DNA from 2 places in the Clostridium sp. B9 genome. Region 2 is predicted to be linked to the other one. Evidence: riboswitches for the same ligand, from Rfam matches in the RefSeq annotation. Region 2 holds a riboswitch; the other holds the start of a gene.
The links. Region 2 has a riboswitch for cobalamin ahead of ACQZHJ_RS09170 (sirohydrochlorin cobaltochelatase). Riboswitches for the same ligand answer to the same signal wherever they lie in the genome.
Positions count from the first base shown of each region.

Region 1 (9,778 bases), 1.7 Mb from region 2:
TTGAGTTAATAACTTTTCAAACTCTTCTCTAACACTTGGTACAGAAAGTCCAACTATAACTTGAATAGCCTTTCCCTTCTTAACCAACCCATGTGCACCTGCTTGTTTAAATACAGATTGATCTTGAACTTTATCAGGATCATTAACAGATATTCTTAATCTAGTAGCACAATTTGTAACATCAACTATATTTTCACTTCCACCCAAGGCCTCTAAGAACAGAGCAGCTTTATCATCACCTTTTATCTCTCCATTCTTCCTATTTTTATAATCAGCTTTAGTATATAACTTAGCTTCTTCATTCTCATCTTCTCTACCTGGAGTTTTAAAGTTAAATTTAAGTATTAAGAATCTAAATATAAAGAAATATATAGCTACAAAAATTAGACCAATAACAATTTGAGTTATATATGTGTCTCCATGATACTTAAATAAAGGAATCCAGTTAAGTGCAGCCCAATCTATAAGTCCACCTCCAAAGTTACCTGAAACACCAAATGCAAAAGAAACCGCTGAAAGTGTTGCTGCTAATAATGAATGAACTAGGAATAAAGCTGGTGCTATAAATAAGAATGTAAACTCTAATGGTTCAGTTATCCCTGCTACCACAGCTGTTAGAGTAGCTGGAATAAGCAATCCTGCCACTACCTTTTTCTTATTAGGCTTAGCAGTTGCATAGATAGCTAATGCTATACCCATACATCCAAATACCTTTGATAATCCATGAAGAGCAAATCCACCTGCTGGGAACATTTCTCTTAAACTTTGAGCAGAATTTGCAAACTCGCCTAAGTTAGTTGCCCAATAAACATTTATTCCCCCTTGAACCACTGCTGAGTCAAATATAAATGGTGAATAAATGAAATGATGTAATCCCGTTGGAATTAAGAATCTTTCTAAGAATGTGTAAACCCAAACTCCTATTACTCCAGATGAAGTTAAAAATCCTTGCATTAGAGCAATTCCACCTTGAACTTTTGGCCAAATAAATGCCATTAAAAATGCAACAGGTATCATAACAAAAAATGAAATCATAACTACGAAGGACGAACCTTTGAAAGTTCCTAAAAACTCAGGTAACTTAAAATCAAAAAACTTATCATGTAAATACACAACAATCCCTGCAATAAGTATTGAACCAACCATTCCAGTATCTAAAGTCTTGATTCCAGCTATCATAGCTAGTCCTGAACTTCCACCTACCTCTTGAGCGAAGTCAACTCCAAAACTCGGTCCCCACATAGTAAGAATTGCGCTTAAGAAATAGTTGAACGTTAAGTAAACCACTAAAGCTTCCATACAAGCACGAGCTTGCTGTTTCTTTGCTAACCCAATCGGTAAACCAATAACAAACAACAATGGTAGCTGTCTAAATACAGTCCAAGCACCTTCTTCTAGCAATGTCCATACTTGTACCCAAGTGCTCCCCTCTGCTGCTATACTTCCCATAATCTCTGGATTCTTAAATAATATTGCTAAGCCTACCATTATTCCAGAGAAAGCAAACAGTAATACAGGCGTAAACATTGCGCCCCCAAATCTTTGAATTTTTTGCATCATAAACCCTTATACCCCCTATTTTCATATATACATTTTTTCCCTTAATATTTCTGTAAGAGAATAATAACAATTCTACAAAACGTTTTCAACGAATTTGAAGGCTTTAGGTACTTTTCTCTCTTTGTTGTTATTAGTCACATTAAATGTGAAATTTCCCTTTAAATTTTAGGTCTATTATCGCTTATTATGTACTCTATTTTTATAAACATAAAAAAGTGAAATAGATGCAATAATAGGTGCTATGCAAACTAACCCTTCAATAACAATCTCAAATATTCTCATAATTCTCTCTCCTTTAACCATTAAATTTTTATAATTAAGCTTCCTAAAAACCACCTACCCTTAATCGTAGAAAAAGCTAGGCAATAGAAACTCTTTGTGAAATTAATTTAGTCCTAAAGATATAGCTAGAAATCAACACTAACTTAAAACAACTGCTAAAATAAAAAGGCATATTAAAACATCAAAATTATACTCTAAAATAACTCAATGATTTAATATGCACTAAAGTTCTATTCCTTATTTTCTGCCTCAATATCATTCTTATACATTGAGTATCTTAAAAATATCATCTCTGCTAAAGTAAAGAATAAAGCTGTTGATTCATACTCCTTACCCCCACCTAAATCATGCATTGATGTATTTATGTATAAATTTTCATCACTTAACCTAGCTAAAGCGTTATTCTTTAGTTTTGTTATTGAAATTATAGGTACATTTCTTAATTTAAATTGCTTGGCCAATCTTTTTATATGATCAGATTCACCTGTTAATGATATCAATATTATTAAGTCATCATCACTAATTGTATTTAAAATCATATCAGCCTCTGCTTCGCCTTGTATATTATATATACATTCTTGCCCTGATAAAAATATTCTTTTAAGTTCAGCTGCCACTGCTGATTGAACTGCCCCTGTACCATAAACAAATATTCTTTTAGAACTATAGATAAGACTACATACACTTGAAAAATCCTTTTCCTGCATATCATTTATAAACTTTGTAATATCATTACAAACTACTTTTAAATAATCTTGCTCACCAGTCTCCTTATCTTCACTTTCCCATTTTAAATAAATTTTCAATTCACTATATCCCTTTAAGGAAAGTTTTTGTGCAAATCTTAAAACCGTAGTTCTAGAGACATTACACCTATTAGCTAACTCATCAATGGTTAAGTTACAGCAGTCTTTTTTATGATTATATACATATTTCCAAATGTGTAAATCACTATGATTTAATTTGTCATAATGTTTATTAACAAGCTCTTCTAACCTCATAATATACCTCCAACAATAATATGTCTAACCTTCAACGCAAACTCTTTTAATATAAAAATAATATATCCAAACAAAACACTTAAATATATTTTTATAAACTATATTCTTAACTTATATGATAACATAGTTCTTCCATTTTTGAATCATAATGTAATAACACTCTATTTAAAAATACTAATAAAATCTCTCTATCTCTATAGTTTATACAAACTTTGGCTAAAAATATAAATTTTTATAAGTAACTTAATAAATATCAATATAGTGTAATTTTCTCATATATATTTAAAGTAAAACACCACGGAGAATTTATCTCTGTGGTGTTTAGGTATTTGAGTTTAATTTAATTATATAAAATTTTATAACTAGCTTATTTTAATTTATATTAAAGTAAAGATTCAAATTCATCTCTTACTTCTGGTACTGATAATCCGATTATTACTTGAATAGCCTTACCATTTCTAACAATACCATGTGCTCCAGCAGCCTTAAATGCTGCATCTTTATCTAACTTCGTTTCATCCTTAACTGTTAAACGAAGACGAGTTGCACAGTTTGTGACATCTACTATATTTTCTTTTCCACCTAAAGCTATTAATATTAACTCTGCTTTTTGGGCTGTTTTGCTCTTACCTGAGTTACCTCCATTTGAGTCATCACCTTTTTTAGCTTTGTAATCAGCTTTAGTATATAATTTAGTTTCTTCATCATCATCTTCTCTACCTGGAGTTTTTAAGTTCATTTTTAAGATTACAAATCTAAATACGAAGAAGTATATTGCTGAGAAACATAACCCTATAGCTATTTGAATTAAGTATGTTTGCCAATGATTTTGAGCTAGTGGTATCCAGTTTTGAGCTAACCAGTCTATTATTCCTCCACCAAAGTTACCTGAAACTCCAAATGCAAACTCTGTAGCTGCTAATGTAGCTGCTAATGCTGCATGTATAGCAAATAATATTGGTGCTACGAATAAGAATGTAAACTCAAGTGGTTCTGTAATACCAGCTAAGATTGCTGTTAATGTTGCTGGAATTAATAAACCTGCAACAACTTTCTTTTTATTTGGTTTAGCAGTTACATAAAGTGCTAATGCTATACCAATTGATCCAAAGATTTTTGAATGACCATGTAATGCAAATGCCCCTGCTGGGAATAATTCTGTTAAGCTTTGTTGTGACATAGCATATTGAGCTAAATGTTGTGGCCAATATGTAGCTATTCCACCATCTACAACAGCTGGTCCAAAAATAAATGGTCCATATATAAAGTGATGTAATCCTGTTGGAATTAATATACGTTCAAGGAATGTGTATATCCAAACCCCTACTATACCTGATGAAGCCAAGAACCCTTGTAGTGAGTTTATACCTGCTTGAACTTTTGGCCATAATAAACAGAATATAAATGCAACTGGAATCATTACAAAGAATCCAATCATATATACAAAAGTTGATCCTCTAAATATTCCTAACCATTCTGGTAATTCTGTATCAAAGAAACGATTATGTACCCATACTGCTATTCCAGCAATAATAATTGCTCCTATCATACCTGTATCAAAAGTCTTGATACCTGCAATAGTAGTTAATCCACTTACTCCTCCAACTTCTTGTGCAAAATCAACTCCGAAGAATCCACCCCACATAGTTAACATTGAAGCAACAAAATAGTTGAAAGTTAAATATATGACTAAAGCTTCCATACATGCTCTTGCTTGAGCCTTTTTAGCTAACGCTATTGGTAATCCAACAACGAATAACAATGGAAGTTGTCTAAATACTGTCCATCCACCCTCTTCAATAAGAGTCCAAATTTGATACCATAAAGTACCTTCATTTGCAATTGGTCCAATTATCTCTGGATTCTTGAATAGAATACAAAGTCCTACTGTTATACCTGCGAAAGCAAATAGTAAAACTGGTGTAAACATCGCAGCTCCAAATCTTTGAATTTTTTGCATCATACCTTTACCACCTCACAAATTTTATAAATCCTATTATTACCCTTTAACTTAAGTATTTGATATAAATACTTAAGTTATATTTTTATAAGTCCAAGTACAGTTCATATATTATTTATTTTGATGAACTTTTCTTGTACGATTTGTTAATTAAATAATATCAACTCATGATAACATTTACAATACTTCAAATTCACTCTGTGCCTTATTTCATAAGACTGCAACTTTTTCCCAAAACTCGTGAAATTTCACACATGAATTATTATTGACTTACATATCTTAAATCTATAGATTAATAGTGGGTAATAAATTTATTAAATGGTAAGGAGATTTTTTATGATTGGTTCAATAGCTGCCATATTGACTACAGTATCCTTTGTTCCTCAAGCTATAAAGATTATAAAAACAAAGGACACATCAGGTATATCACTTATAATGTATTCATTATTTACTGTTGGAGTGTTTCTTTGGATAATACATGGTTTAATAATAGATGATTCAGCAGTAATTCTAGCTAATATATGTACTTTAGTTTTTGCAGTAATAATTTTATTCTATAAAATAAAATATAAAGATGGAATTACTAGTGATAGTTAGGTTTCTTAAGTTTCAAATAACATAATGAAATCAATATTTTTAATAAATAAAGAGCTATATCAAAACAACCTTTTAATAAAACTTGCAAATAATATGTGTTTGCAAATTTTATTATTAAGTTTTGATATAGCTCTTTTTCTATTTCATTAAGACTTTATCTTTCCAGTTATTTAATGACTTTCTTGCTTCCCCTATTGTTAGGGACAACTTATCAAGTGCAAAGTCGTCTTTTTCACTTAATATCTCAATTAAATGTCCTATTCTAGGTAATCTGAGATTTACTTTTCGTATAGTTTCTTTTTGACCAAATACCTTACTTGGACTTCCACTTAAAATTACTTTTCCCTCTTTCATGACATATACGTTTTTACAATATAGAGGTACTATATCTATGTCGTGTGTAGCTATTATTATTGTTATACCTAATTCCTTCTGCATTTCAACTAGTAGCTTCATTATTTCAGAAACTCCCATAGGATCTAGTCCAGCAGTTGGCTCATCTAGAATTAACACCTTAGGCTCCATAACTAAAACTCCAGCAATGGCCACCCTCTTCTTTTGTCCAAAGCTTAAACAATGAGTTGGCTTATCCTTCAAACTTTCTATCCCTGTCCTTTTCAAAGCATTTTCAACTCTTTTTCTTACTATATCCTCAGGTAGCTTCATGTTTACAGCTCCAAAAGACACATCTTGATAAACACTTGCTGAAAAAAGCTGATTATCTGGATCTTGAAAAACAATCCCTACATTCTCTCTTAATTTCATAAGACTTTTTCTAGAGTATTCAATAGGCTTTCCTTCAAATAATATTTTTCCTGAAGAAGGTTTCAATATTCCATTCAAGTTTTGAAACAAAGTAGACTTACCAACTCCATTGCCTCCAAGTATAGCAGTTATTTCACCTTTTTTTATATTCATGTTTATGCCTTTTAGAGCATGAGTACCATCTGAATAGTTATAATTTAATTCTTGTATTTGTAGTATATATTCCTCCATAACTTCCTCCTGCTCTAATTAATAAAAATAGTTATTATTATTAATATTAAATTAATTGCTATAGCTACACCATATAAATAATTTCTCTTTTTAAATTGTTCTTGCAAAACATTTAATTCTCCGTTGTATCCTCTTGATTCTAAAGATATATATAAATCATTAGCTCTCTTAAATGAACGTATAAAAAGAGTAGCAGCTAATGCTCCTAGTGACTTAAATGATGTTCTTGTATCTCTATATCCTAATCTAGAATTTTGAGATATAAACATTGTTTGAGAAGTTTCTAGAAGAATAAATATAAATCTATATACTAATCCTATTATTTCTATTAGAAAATCTGGAATTCTAAATTTCTTTAAAACTGATATAACATCAATCATTGGAGTTGTTAATGATATAAAGTAAAGTGAACTTAAAGCTCCTAGTACCTTAAAAAACATATTTATTCCTTCATAGACACCATTTTTAGAAATTCCAATCCACCCATGAAAAAGCTTAATAGAATATATTAAATCTCCTCTATTAGAGGAATAATTTATTACTATAGTAATAATACTAATTACTAAAAATCCTGTCGGAATTATCATAAGTCTCAAAAATTCTTTCCAATTAGTTCCCCCTATTCTTATAATTAGGAAAGCCATTATTGTTATTATAAACAATGAAACGACTAAATTATTAGCCCATAAACATACGCTTAGAGTTAATATTGCAAAAAATATTTTTTCCATAGGATTAATATTCTTTAGTTTAGATGCATAAGCATATTTATCAATATTTATCATTTAGATTCTTCTTCTACTTTCTTTTTACCCTTTAAATATCCAAAACCAAACCCAATTACTCCTGCTCCTATAGCTGCTTGAAGCGCAAATAATAAGCTTTCTATTTCTCCACTGGCTGGCTCAAACATTGGTGAAAACCAAGGTTCATAATTTTCATCTATTTGAGTTATAGCTTCTTCAGCTTGTCCATCAGCTCCACCAAACTCAGCATCCTTAGTTACAAAGAAAGGAATTATAGTAATAGCTACTACTAATAAAATTAATATGACATTAGTTAACACTCTTTTATTTTTCATTACTTTACCTCCCTTGAAAGAATATTAAGGTCCATTAAATCATCTTTTGCATAGTTCTCTATTGCATTAAATATTACTACTGTTAATATTCCCTCACTTATAGCTAAAGGAATTTGTGTAACTGCAAATATACCCATAAACTTCATAACTGAAGCCATGATACCTCCAACTTCTGCTGGGAATGCTAATCCTAATTGAATTGATGTAACCATATATGTTGCTAAGTCCCCAAGAGATGCAGCTAAAAATACACCTAACCAAGTTGGTCCATTTAGTTTCTTCACTAACTTATAAAGTCCATATGATACTAAAGGTCCAACTACTGCCATTGAAAAAGTATTTGCACCAAGAGTAGTAAGTCCACCATGTGCTAAAAGTAATGCCTGGAATAAAAGAACTATAAGTCCTAAAACTGAAGCCGCTGTAGGGCCAAATAATATAGCTGCAAGGCCGACCCCTGTTGGGTGAGAACAACTTCCTGTAACTGATGGCAATTTAAGAGCTGATAAAACAAAAGCATATGCGCCTGCCATAGCTAATAATATCTTCAACCTTGGATTGTTACTAACCGTTTTCTTTATTGAGAAAATTCCTAAGACAATAAATGGTATAGTTATAACTCCCCATGCTATACACCACTTAGGTTGTAAAAACCCTTCCATAATATGCATAGCTGAAACACTTGTAGGTATTAATAAAAACATTAATAAAAATCCTATAAATACTTGATTCTTTTTTGACATAATAATTCTACTCCTTAAATTATATTTTATTTTTGTATCCCCATTGTAAAATAATCAACATTTATCTAAGACATAGCCTAATTTAAAAAATTGACTCTAAAAATAATAACCCCTAGACATTGCATCTAGGGGTTATACAAATTCAAAAAAAATATAACTTACCAAAGCACAACACCTCCTATTTCCCGTAGGATCTTGATGTTTTAAAAATAGGCAGGTCTTCTGGCTCAAGTGTCATCATTTTTTGTAGCCTTCCCAAAATTCTATATTTCAGTGGCTTAAGTTACAAAAAACTCTTCTATTACAGCGGCGGGACCGCGTGGGATTTAAACCCAACTTCCCTTTTAATAAATAAATACATACAATTTATTTAACCTATTCTTAAATATTAGCCATATTATAAGTTAATGTTAACCTTTAAATAAACATATAAACTAATCTAAATTCATCTAAAGAATAAATCACTAAATTAATATAGCTCGAATCTTAAAATTTTATAATATATATTATAAGTATATTACACTTAGAATTGATTTACAATTAAACTATTTATCACTGTTCTTATTTTAGCTAACCATTTTTTATTATTGAATAAATAATAGAAACCCTTTGTAAAATTAAATTATGTCTGAATATATAACTAGAAATCATCACGCACTTAAAATATGGACTAAAATAAAAAGACTATATGTAAGTAAAGAACTTAACATATAGTCTTAAAATTATTAAATTATACTAAGAAAAACCTTCTTATTAGTTTAATATTCTATGATTTATGAATCTTATTTCATATTCATCAACAACGCCATCTTTATTTAAATCAAGATTTTCATCATTGCTTCCAAAATTCTTAGAAACCATAGCTAAATCACCAATATCAATCTTTCCACTGTTATTGAAGTCACCAGTAGTTTCAGTAATTAATAATGAATTGAATCTTTCAATTACATTAGTTAACTCACTCTTAGCTGAATCAACTTCATCTTGAGTAGCATCACTATTTGCAATTACAGCTTCAGCTTTATCAATCTCTGAACTTAATAAAGATTTAGCACCTTCATGATACTCACCAACATTCATTCCTTCTACCGCAGCCTCAACTAAAGCTTTACCATCGTTAACCAAAGTTTCTAAAGCACCCTTATCAACTTCTGGAACTACTTCAACTAAGTCATTTATAGCAGTTTCTAATTCAGTTACTATTGTATTTACTTGCTCTTGAGTATAATCAGCTTTGTTTCCATTAGCTTCATTAGCTATTGCTAACTTCTCTTCAAATACAGTCCATGATTCTGGAGTATAATCTTCTGCTACTAAAGAATTTCCTAAAGCTAAAACTTCATCAAACTTAGCGAAATCAGATGCTCTTAAAGCTAATCCTTCTTCAGCCTCTGTTAACTTTTCTAAAGCTTTATCGATCTTCTTCTGAGAAGCATTTGAATCATCTAGTATAGCTTTTGCATTCTCTAAAGCCTCTTCTAAGCTAGCAAATGAACTTACTGTATATTCATCACCATTTAATGAAACTAACTCATCATACTTAGCTTGTAATGAGTCA
Region 1 covers NZ_JBNWKA010000003.1:272,754-282,531, reverse strand. The annotation lists gene ACQZHJ_RS01380 (alpha-glucoside-specific PTS transporter subunit IIBC) at 1-1,560, opposite strand, end outside; gene ACQZHJ_RS01375 (MurR/RpiR family transcriptional regulator) at 2,073-2,843, opposite strand; gene ACQZHJ_RS01370 (alpha-glucoside-specific PTS transporter subunit IIBC) at 3,226-4,806, opposite strand; gene ACQZHJ_RS01365 (SemiSWEET transporter) at 5,140-5,400, shown strand; gene ACQZHJ_RS01360 (ATP-binding cassette domain-containing protein) at 5,539-6,396, opposite strand; gene cbiQ (cobalt ECF transporter T component CbiQ) at 6,411-7,181, opposite strand; gene ACQZHJ_RS01350 (energy-coupling factor ABC transporter substrate-binding protein) at 7,178-7,477, opposite strand; gene ACQZHJ_RS01345 (energy-coupling factor ABC transporter permease) at 7,477-8,220, opposite strand; cobalamin riboswitch at 8,416-8,614, opposite strand; gene nagH (hyaluronoglucosaminidase) at 8,974-9,778, opposite strand, start outside.
Region 1: linked by a shared signal. The riboswitch ahead of ACQZHJ_RS01345 (energy-coupling factor ABC transporter permease) and the one ahead of ACQZHJ_RS09170 (sirohydrochlorin cobaltochelatase) in region 2 are both predicted to bind cobalamin.

Region 2 (9,778 bases):
GTCTAACTATAATCTTATCTTCACCATCATTGTCTTTAATAACTTCTACAACCTCATCTAAAGTCATTGAAGCAGAGTTATATATTTTAACCCCCTCTTTACAACAATCTAAATGTTCCTTACTTACTAAAGATCCTGCATATATTACAACATCAGCTTTTTCTAAAATATTTTTCCCTCTAACTGTTATTAAATCAGCAGCTCCTGGTTCCTGCACCTATAAAATATAACATTTTATTCTCTTCCTCCCTTATGTAAATCTTCAATTTTATAATCTTAATATTCACTAATTTTTATTTATTTACTTGCTAATATTAAAGACATATAGTCTCTATGACTTAAAATTTCTTCTCTTGTTTTTAAGACTTTTTCTCCTTCTCTTCCTGCTCTACTAACAAGAACATATTCAAAGCCTTTTTCTTCCAATACATCTAAAACTTCTTCTTCTTTTTTATAAACCTTCATTATTACAACGAATTTTTCATCCTTTATATCTTGTACTCTTCCTGCTGGTAAAACAAGTAATGGCTCATTTCCTACAACTATTGTTCTATCGACTATGCTAGCCGCTGCACAAAAAGATGTTATTCCAGGTATAGTTTTTACATGGAATCCATTATCTTCAACATAATTTAAAAGATGAATATATGTACTATAAACGTAAGGATCACCTATAGTTAGGAAACTAACATTTTTTCCCTCTCTAAGCTTTTCTAATATAAAATCATAAGCTTCTTTTACTTTTAACTCTCTATTTTTCTTTCCCATAGGAAAATGCTTAATAGCAATCTCAGTTCCTTCTTTTATGTATTCCTCAGCAGAATTTAAAGCTATACTTTCTCCACCTTCCTCTGCACTTGGCGCTACTATTACATCACTGTTTTCTATAGCCTTAACTGCCTTTATTGTTAATAATTCACTATCTCCTGGTCCCACACCTATTCCATATAATATTGCCATTATTTTTCCTCCTTAAATGCCTTAACAATAAAAATTGGATTATTGCTAATCATCATGTATGTATTTTCTCTATTTTTACTTATATTAACTAAAGATACTTCCGCTTTTAGCCCTAATTCTTTTAAATATTCAATAGCCTTATATGCATTATTTAAAGTTATAAAATTTAAAACAATAGTTCCTTTATGGCCTAATAATTCATTAGACTTAAATAAAATATTTTCTAAGCCACCACCTGATCCACCTATAAATATAGAATCAAAAGGAGTAATCATTTTATTCTTAAGCTTTTCTAAAAGCTCATCAAGTTTTTCTCTAGCATCACCTTCAAGCAAAACAACATTTTTACAATTAAACTTTCTTAAATTTTCTTTAGTTACATTTAAAGCATCTTCATCTCTTTCAATAGAGTAAACTTGCCCTTCCTCTATAAATTGAGAAGCTTGTACAGTTATACTTCCTGTTCCACTACCTATATCTAGGAAATTCGAATCCTTTTCCAAATCCAGTTTACCTATTGTAAGAATTCTAATATCTTCCTTAGTCATAGGACAATTTCCTCTTATAAATTCAGAATCTTTTATAAATCTCATATTTCCTCCAAAGTCCTATCTTTCAACTATCATAACAACTAAATTCTCATAATCTTTTTCTAAAATTTCTAAAGGAGACCCCTTAGTAATTTTTTCATCTTCATAAGAAAGATTTTCCCCAACATAAACCGTACAGTTTATATTGGCATCCAATAATTTCTTACTTAGAGTATTAGGTGTATTTTTTTTATCAGTAAGCCAAATAGATAGACTATTCTCTTTAACAATCTTTTCGAAGTTTTCTTCTCTTCCATGCATACTTCCAACGAAAGCATTTCCCCAAGGTTTATTTAATTTACAAGTTAAATATTGAAAAGAACTTATTCCTGGTATTATTTCAAAGCTTTCATTATAATTTTTCTTTATATAATTAGTTATTCCATAAAAAGTTGGATCACCAGAAGCTATTACAGAAATACTTTTTTCTTTATTTTCACTTATTATATTTAATATTTCTTTTAAAGAAACAACTTTTTTAAACTTTGAAAAATCAATATTATCTAATATCTTTAAAGATTCTAAAGCTCTCTCAAATCCTATTATTATTTCGCTTTCCTCTAAAATTTTTATAACCTTCGGAACTATATAATCCTTATGACCTGGACCTAAGCCTAATATTTTAAGCATATGAAAGTACTCAACTCCTTTAATTACTTGATTTATATAGGAGCTTCATTTCCTTTGCACCATAATACATAAGTATATCAAAATGAACTTCTCCATAAGAATATATATCAAGTCTCTTTAATATTTTTTTACCAATTCTTTCATATAGTTCAGTAAAATCATCCCCTAAAAGCTTAACAGCTCCTTCGCTAGTTTTTTCCCTTAATACCTTTTCTATTAAAGACAAGTCATATCCCATAAGAGTTAATTCTAAGGCAATAACTTCTAGTCTTACATCGGAAACTCTACTATGAGTGTTAAAGCACCCAAAAGCTATCTTACTTAGTTTACCTATGTGACCTACTATTGTTATATCTTTTACTCCTTGAGCTATAGCACATTCTATAGAAAAGCCAACATAATTTGAAATAACTACTATATTGTCTTTTTCATAACCATACTCTCTTATAAATCTTTCTCCCATGTTTCCAAATACAAATAAAAGTTCTTTATTATTTTTGGATTTTTGCCTTATTTCAAGACGTATAGATTCCTTTATTGCATCTTCAGACATAGGATAAACAATTCCTGTTGTCCCTAGAATTGATATACCACCTTCAATACCTAATCTTGGATTAAAGGTTTTTTTTGCTATTTCTTTTCCTTCAGGAGCAGAAATAGTTATTCTCACACCTTTACCTTTTGGCAAAACATTTAAAACCTCTTTTTTTATCATTTCTCTTGGAACAGGATTTATAGCAGCCTCTCCTTTTTCAACAAAAAGTCCATCCTTAGTTACTACTCCTATTCCTTCTCCCCCTAAAAGTTCAAAACCTTCATCTATTTCCTCAGCTTTAGCAAAGATAGACATACCACTTGTAGCATCTATATCATCTCCACCATCTTTTATGATTGAACAAGAAACTGAATTACTTTCTCTTTTTATATTATTAATTTCTAAGTTAAGTTTTATATTCTTAGGAGTATCTATCTCTATACTAGTAATATCATTTTTACTAAAAAGCATATATGTGGCAGCCTTAGCTGCTCCTGTAGCACATGAACCTGTAGTATATCCACATCTCAACTTTTTGCCACCACTTTCTATGTACATTTCAAACATTTAAAATACCTTCTTTTATTACATTTCTCTATTATAGTTCATGTAAAGTAATGCATTTATTATGGCAGCAGCTACTGTACTTCCACCTTTTCTTCCTTTTACTCTTATATATGGAACATTTAACTCATCTAGTCCTTCTTTACTTTCACTAGCACCAACAAAACCTACTGGTACTGCTACTATAAGTTTTGGCTTAGCCTTTCCTTCTTTTATAAGCTCTCTAAGTTTAAATAAAGCTGTAGGTGCATTTCCAAAAACAAAAATATCTACATCTTCTTTAGCTGCAAGCTCTACTCCAGCCATAGATCTAGTTATTTCTTTTTCTTTTGCTAGCTCAAATACTTTTTCTAAACCTACATAGCATTCCACTTTAGAGTTCAATTCTTTTAATGCTCTTTTATTCATTCCTGATAATGCCATATTTGTATCAGTGTATATCTTAGCTCCATCTTTTAAAGCCCTTACTCCAGCATCTATTGCACCTTCACTTATTTCTATTAAGTCTTCATATTCAAAATCTGCAGTTGTATGTATTACTCTTTTTACTATTTCTAACTCTCTTTTTGAAAAACTATGATTCTGCATTTCAGATTCAATTATTTCAAAACTTCTTTTCTCTATTCCCATAGGATTTTTCATATAACTCATTTATCCAATCAACACCTTTCTGTGTTTTTTCTTTTTAGTTTCTCCTAAACCTTTGTATCTACCACTTATTACATCATTAACTCTATCAATATAAAGTTCTCTAAACTCCTCATATTCTCCTAATCCTTTTAAAACAACAGAAGTTTTTATTCCCTCATTTTCAAATCTACTCTTCCAAGAATCCTCTTCATCAGATGCCATATCATTTTTAGCATGGTCACCTGCAACAACCATTAATGGAATTATTTTAAGTTCACTTATATTATTTCTTTTAACTCTTCTTAAAACATCATTAAAATTAGGATAACCCTCAACTGTTCCGACGAAAACATTTTCATATTCATTGTCATTCAATATAGATTGTAAGCATCCATAAACAGCATTTGATGGATGAGCACTTCCATGTCCAACTAATACACAAGGACTATTTTCCTCTAATATACATTTCATTTTTTCAACGAACTTTGAATAATCATTAGGACCTTCCTCAAATCCTTCATAATGAAATATAGGTCTACCTAATTCAATTTTTCCAAATTCATTCTTATACTGTTCAACCATATGCTTTACATATTCAAATTCCTCTCCTGGTATTATATGTAGTGGTTGAACTATTACTTCCTCATATCCTTTTTCATTTAATAACTTTAAAGATTCCTCTGGAAATAAAACTTTTATTCCATGCTTTTCATTAATCTTCTTTACTATTTTATGAGAGGTAAAGCTTCTATAAATATCATACTCCCTAAAATTTTCTCCTATTAAATCTTCTATTTTACTTATAGAATTATTTAATGCGTCTAAATGACTTGTCCCAAAACTTACTACTAAAATAGCTTTTTTCAATTTTACACCTCTTTACATTCATTAAAAAATAATTTTAAATATTGACTTACTCAATACTATTTAGTTTATTAAAATAAAAAAGCATCTGATTTTAAAACCAGATGCTTCTTCTAAAACTCATAATCATTACATAATATCGCAAAATAGTAAACCATAACTATTCGCATTGTATAATTTAAATATACATATCCATAATAATCACTAAATCTTCCCTCCGAAGTCCAGTTAATTATTTTTAGAAAGGTATCCTGACTTAAGGCCTGTCCTCATTTCTTCCTTCCCAGCATTATTACGCCAGTGGATGCTTTGAAACTTGTATCCTATTACAGTAGCGGGGGCTGTAGTGGATTTTAACCACTTTCCCTTAATCTAAAAATAGTATTCTTTGTTTCATTATAATATATAATTAAAATTCTTTCAACAATCTAATATTATAATAGTAGTATTAAGTAATTAAATTGTATATCTATTCCTACCTAAAACTTTTGATTCATATAACTTCTTATCTGAAGAAGTTATCAATAGTTCAACGTCATACATTGAATTTATAGTTAAAGAATCTATTCCAATACTCAATGTTATTCTGTCACTGACCTCTGAAAATTTATGCTCTATATTTTCTTCATATATTCTTTCTCTAAGAAATTTTATATCAGTTAATACCTCTTTTCTTGACCTTTTAGATATTACTGAAAATTCTTCTCCACCATATCTAAAGGTTATATCATTTTTAAAAGTACTCTTTATAATATTAGCTACCTTTATTAAGGCTTCATCCCCCTTTAAATGTCCATAATTATCATTATATTTTTTAAAGTAGTCTATATCAATCATAATAAATATTACATCACTTCCCTTTGAAGCAATATATTCAAAGGTTTTGTATAAATAACTCTTATTATATACTTTTGTTAATCCGTCTGTAATTATAGCTTTTTTTAGTTCTTTATTAAGCCGTCTAATTCTTTCATTTTTTATATGTATCAAGGTAATAACACCAATAGATATAGACAACAAGAAAGTAAGACAATATATCTTTTTTCTGTCGTGTTCTTTACTTTTGTTGAATATTTCATTATTAAGTTTAACTAAAACAGAATCAGTAGCTAAAGTATCTTCCTTATTTTCATATAATCTATACAGTTCAACAATTTGATTTGTAAAATTCTCATACTCTTTATTTTCATAACTTAATTTAATTAAAGAATATGCAACGGAATAAAATATATCTGAAGTTATACCTCTTTTTTTTATTTTATCAAGCAAATTTTCATATGCTTCACTAGCTCTATTAAAATCTTTATCTTTAATATAATCCAATCCTATTTCCAACTTTTCCAAATACATATCTGTATTTGCATATGAATCTTCTTTATTTTTTTATATAGTTCATTAGCATTGTTATAGTATCTCTCGCCAATTTCAAAATTACTATTTTTTATATTTATATCTGACAAAACCATATAAATCCAAATTAATTCTCTATTACGATCCTCTTCATCTATATTTTTCAATTCATTTAAATACATTTCTTTATAATGATCTACTTTTTCTTCCTTCCCTACTTCAAAATAACTTTCTAATAAATAAGCATATATATTAAGTTTGTTATTTGGTTCTTTAACTCGCTTGCTTTGCAAAAGAGATTCATATATATATATAACTTTATTATACTCTCTCCTTACATAGTAATTTTCACCTAAATTAATTATACATGCATTAATATTTTTATCATCCTTATAATCTAATGCAATGTTTAATGCTTCTTCATCATAATCTAAAGAAATATCATACTCTCCTTTTAATCTGTACATTGTTGATAAAAGCAAATTTGATCTTATCCTTTGAGTATAACTTTGCTTTAATTTATTAGATTCTTCCATCAATTCTATGACATCATTTAAATTTCCATTAGAGTTTAATATACTTTTTGCTCTCCCATAGTATATATTTACAAGCTCACTGTTTAACTTTTTATTTATTGCTATACTTTTAGCATACTCAAAATATTTTTCTGATATTTCAAGTTCACCTATTTTCATATAATTAGTGGATAATGCACTATATATCATTAAATCTATATTATTTAGATTTTCCGGATTATAATTGCTAGATTTAATTAGAAATTCAATTGATTTCTCATAATTTCCTTCTAAATACTCTATAGCCCCTAAGGCATAATAAGCTTTTTCTAATAAATACACATCACTTATTGATTCTACTTCAGAAATTATATTTTTTCTAAATGTTTCTAACTCACTTTTATTTAATTTTCTTTCTTCATCATCCATAATTAACTTTATCATCCTATCAAAATAATAACTATCTTTATATGATGATAATGTAGCCTTTAATCCAACAGCCGTACTAATAATTACAAGCACAAATACTACTCCTAAAATTATTGTTTTTTTATAATTTTTAAACTTCACTTTTATACCCCATACTAAATAATAATTATTTTAAGATAATCTATATTCTAGCATTTACCACATATTTTTTTAACTATTTATTATCAAAATTCATTTAAATAACAAATAATTAACCATTTATTAATACATTATACAAAAAAGGTGGATAATAATTATCCACCTTTTAATTTTCTATCATAAATACACTATAATTATATTATTGTAAAAACATTTTTATATCATCTTCAACATTAGTTATTCCACCAATACCAAAGTTCTCAACTAAAACTTTAGCCACATTTGGTGATAAGAATGCTGGTAAAGTTGGTCCTAAATGTATATTTTTAACTCCTAAATATAGTAAAGATAATAATACTATTACAGCTTTCTGCTCATACCAAGCTATGTTAAATGATATTGGTAATTCATTTATATCTTCTAATTCAAAGACCTCTTTAAGTTTTAATGCAATTAAAGCTAATGAATATGAGTCATTACATTGTCCAGCATCTAATACTCTTGGAATTCCATTTATATCACCTAAAGGTAATTTATTATACTTATACTTAGCACATCCTGCTGTTAATATAACAGTATCCTTTGGTAAAGCTTTTGCAAAATCAGTATAGTAATTTCTTGACTTAGCTCTTCCGTCACATCCTCCCATAACAAAGAATCTTTTTATAGCACCTGACTTAACAGCCTCAACAATCTTGTCAGCTAGTGCAAATACCTGATTGTGAGCAAATCCTCCAACAATTTCTCCTGTTTCTATTTCCTTTGGTGCCTTACATTTCTTAGCATGATTTATTATAGCTGAAAAATCTTTATCTGATTCTGAGTTTCCTTTTATGTGAGTACATCCTGCAAATCCAGCTGCTCCAGTTGTATATAATCTATCCTTATAGCTATCTTTAGGAGGAACTATACAGTTTGTAGTCATTAATATTGGTCCATTGAAACTTTCAAACTCTTCTTTTTGCTTCCACCATGCATTTCCATAGTTACCTACAAAGTGAGAATACTTTTTAAAAGCTGGGTAATAGTGAGCAGGTAACATCTCTGAATGAGTATATACATCTACTCCTGTTCCTTCTGTTTGCTTTAATAATAACTCTAAATCCTTTAAATCATGTCCTGAAACTAATATACCTGGGTTACTTCTAACCCCTATGTTTACTTTTGTTATTTCTGGATGACCATATGTTCTAGTGTTTGCACTATCTAATAATGCCATACCATCTACTCCAACCTTACCTGTTTCTAAAGTTAAAGCTATTAATTCATCTATAGTTAAATTGTCATTTAATGTTTTAGCTAATGTACTTTGCATAAATGCATTTATATCTTCATTATCATATCCTAAAGCATTAGCATGCTTCATGTATGCTGACATACCTTTTAATCCATATATTATAAGTTCTCTTAAACTTCTTACATCTTCATCTTTAGTAGCTAAGACTCCTACCTTTGTTGATTTTTCATCTAAAATAGTATCTATTAATTCAATTGATTCTTCTTTACTTGAAAATATATTTTTTATTCTTTGTAAAAGTCCAATTTTCTCATCTATTTCATTTTTATTAGTTGCATTCCATAAAGCAGCTTCTGATAAACCATTTTTATTTTTTAATGAAACTAATAAAAGCTCTTTTGTTCTTAAAGTCTCTTTAACTCTTTCATAGAATATTTCATCATCAAAGTTTGCATTAGTTATTGTAGTAAATAAATTTATTGTTACTAAGTGATTAACCTTAGAATCTATTTTCTTTCCTTCTTCTCTTAATCTAGTTGTAACTTCTGATAATCCTTTAGTTGTATATATTAATAAGTCTTGCATTCTAGCTAAATCTGGTGATTTACCACATACTCCAAATTTAGTACATCCTGTACATCCAGCAGTCTCTTGACACTGGAAGCAAAACATTTTATTTTCCATTAATAATTCCTCCATCATTTATAATTTTTTTCATTTGTTTTTAATTATTTATTGTCCCCTCGACATGCTTTATTCTATACTATATTACTCAACTTTCCTGTAACCTAAGTTACCAAAAGTGAAAAAATATAAAGTTTTTTATAAAAACATAAACATATATTTTTCCCCTAAAATTTTAAAAAAATTTTAGCCTAAACACCGTAAAATAAAAAAACACATTAATCAATTTAGATTAATGTGTTTTTTTATTAGTTTCTTATTAACTCTTCAACATATTCCATATCTATATTTTCTTCTAAGAGATCACAAAGCTTATCATATTGACTAATTTTATAATCCTTATAACTTATTTCTTTGCTTTCTTCAAGGTTAAACTCTCTTTTAAGTTTATTTATAAGTTTTTCTCCAAAGTCTCCTTCATCAAATACTCCATGAATATAAGTTCCAAATACATTTCCAGAACAACTTTTCATTCCAAGGGCTTTTCCATTAGAATCCTTAAGCCAAATATTTTCTTTCTTAGTTGGAATGCTTTCTCCATTATGAATTTCATACCCACATAGCTTATTACCTTCTAAATCTAAAGCTTCAACCTGTTTTGTTGTTTTTATTTCATTGAAGGTTGTTTCTATATTTAAGAAACCTAATCCCT
Region 2 covers NZ_JBNWKA010000003.1:2,021,587-2,031,364, forward strand. The annotation lists partial or broken gene cobM (precorrin-4 C(11)-methyltransferase) at 1-233, opposite strand, end outside; gene ACQZHJ_RS09145 (cobalt-factor II C(20)-methyltransferase) at 298-960, opposite strand; gene cbiT (precorrin-6Y C5,15-methyltransferase (decarboxylating) subunit CbiT) at 960-1,553, opposite strand; gene cbiE (precorrin-6y C5,15-methyltransferase (decarboxylating) subunit CbiE) at 1,569-2,180, opposite strand; gene cbiD (cobalt-precorrin-5B (C(1))-methyltransferase CbiD) at 2,200-3,282, opposite strand; gene ACQZHJ_RS09165 (precorrin-8X methylmutase) at 3,301-3,930, opposite strand; gene ACQZHJ_RS09170 (sirohydrochlorin cobaltochelatase) at 3,931-4,776, opposite strand; cobalamin riboswitch at 4,998-5,164, opposite strand; gene ACQZHJ_RS09175 (GGDEF domain-containing protein) at 5,230-6,117, opposite strand; gene ACQZHJ_RS09180 (tetratricopeptide repeat protein) at 6,099-7,208, opposite strand; gene hcp (hydroxylamine reductase) at 7,405-9,126, opposite strand; gene ACQZHJ_RS09190 (cobyric acid synthase) at 9,375-9,778, opposite strand, start outside.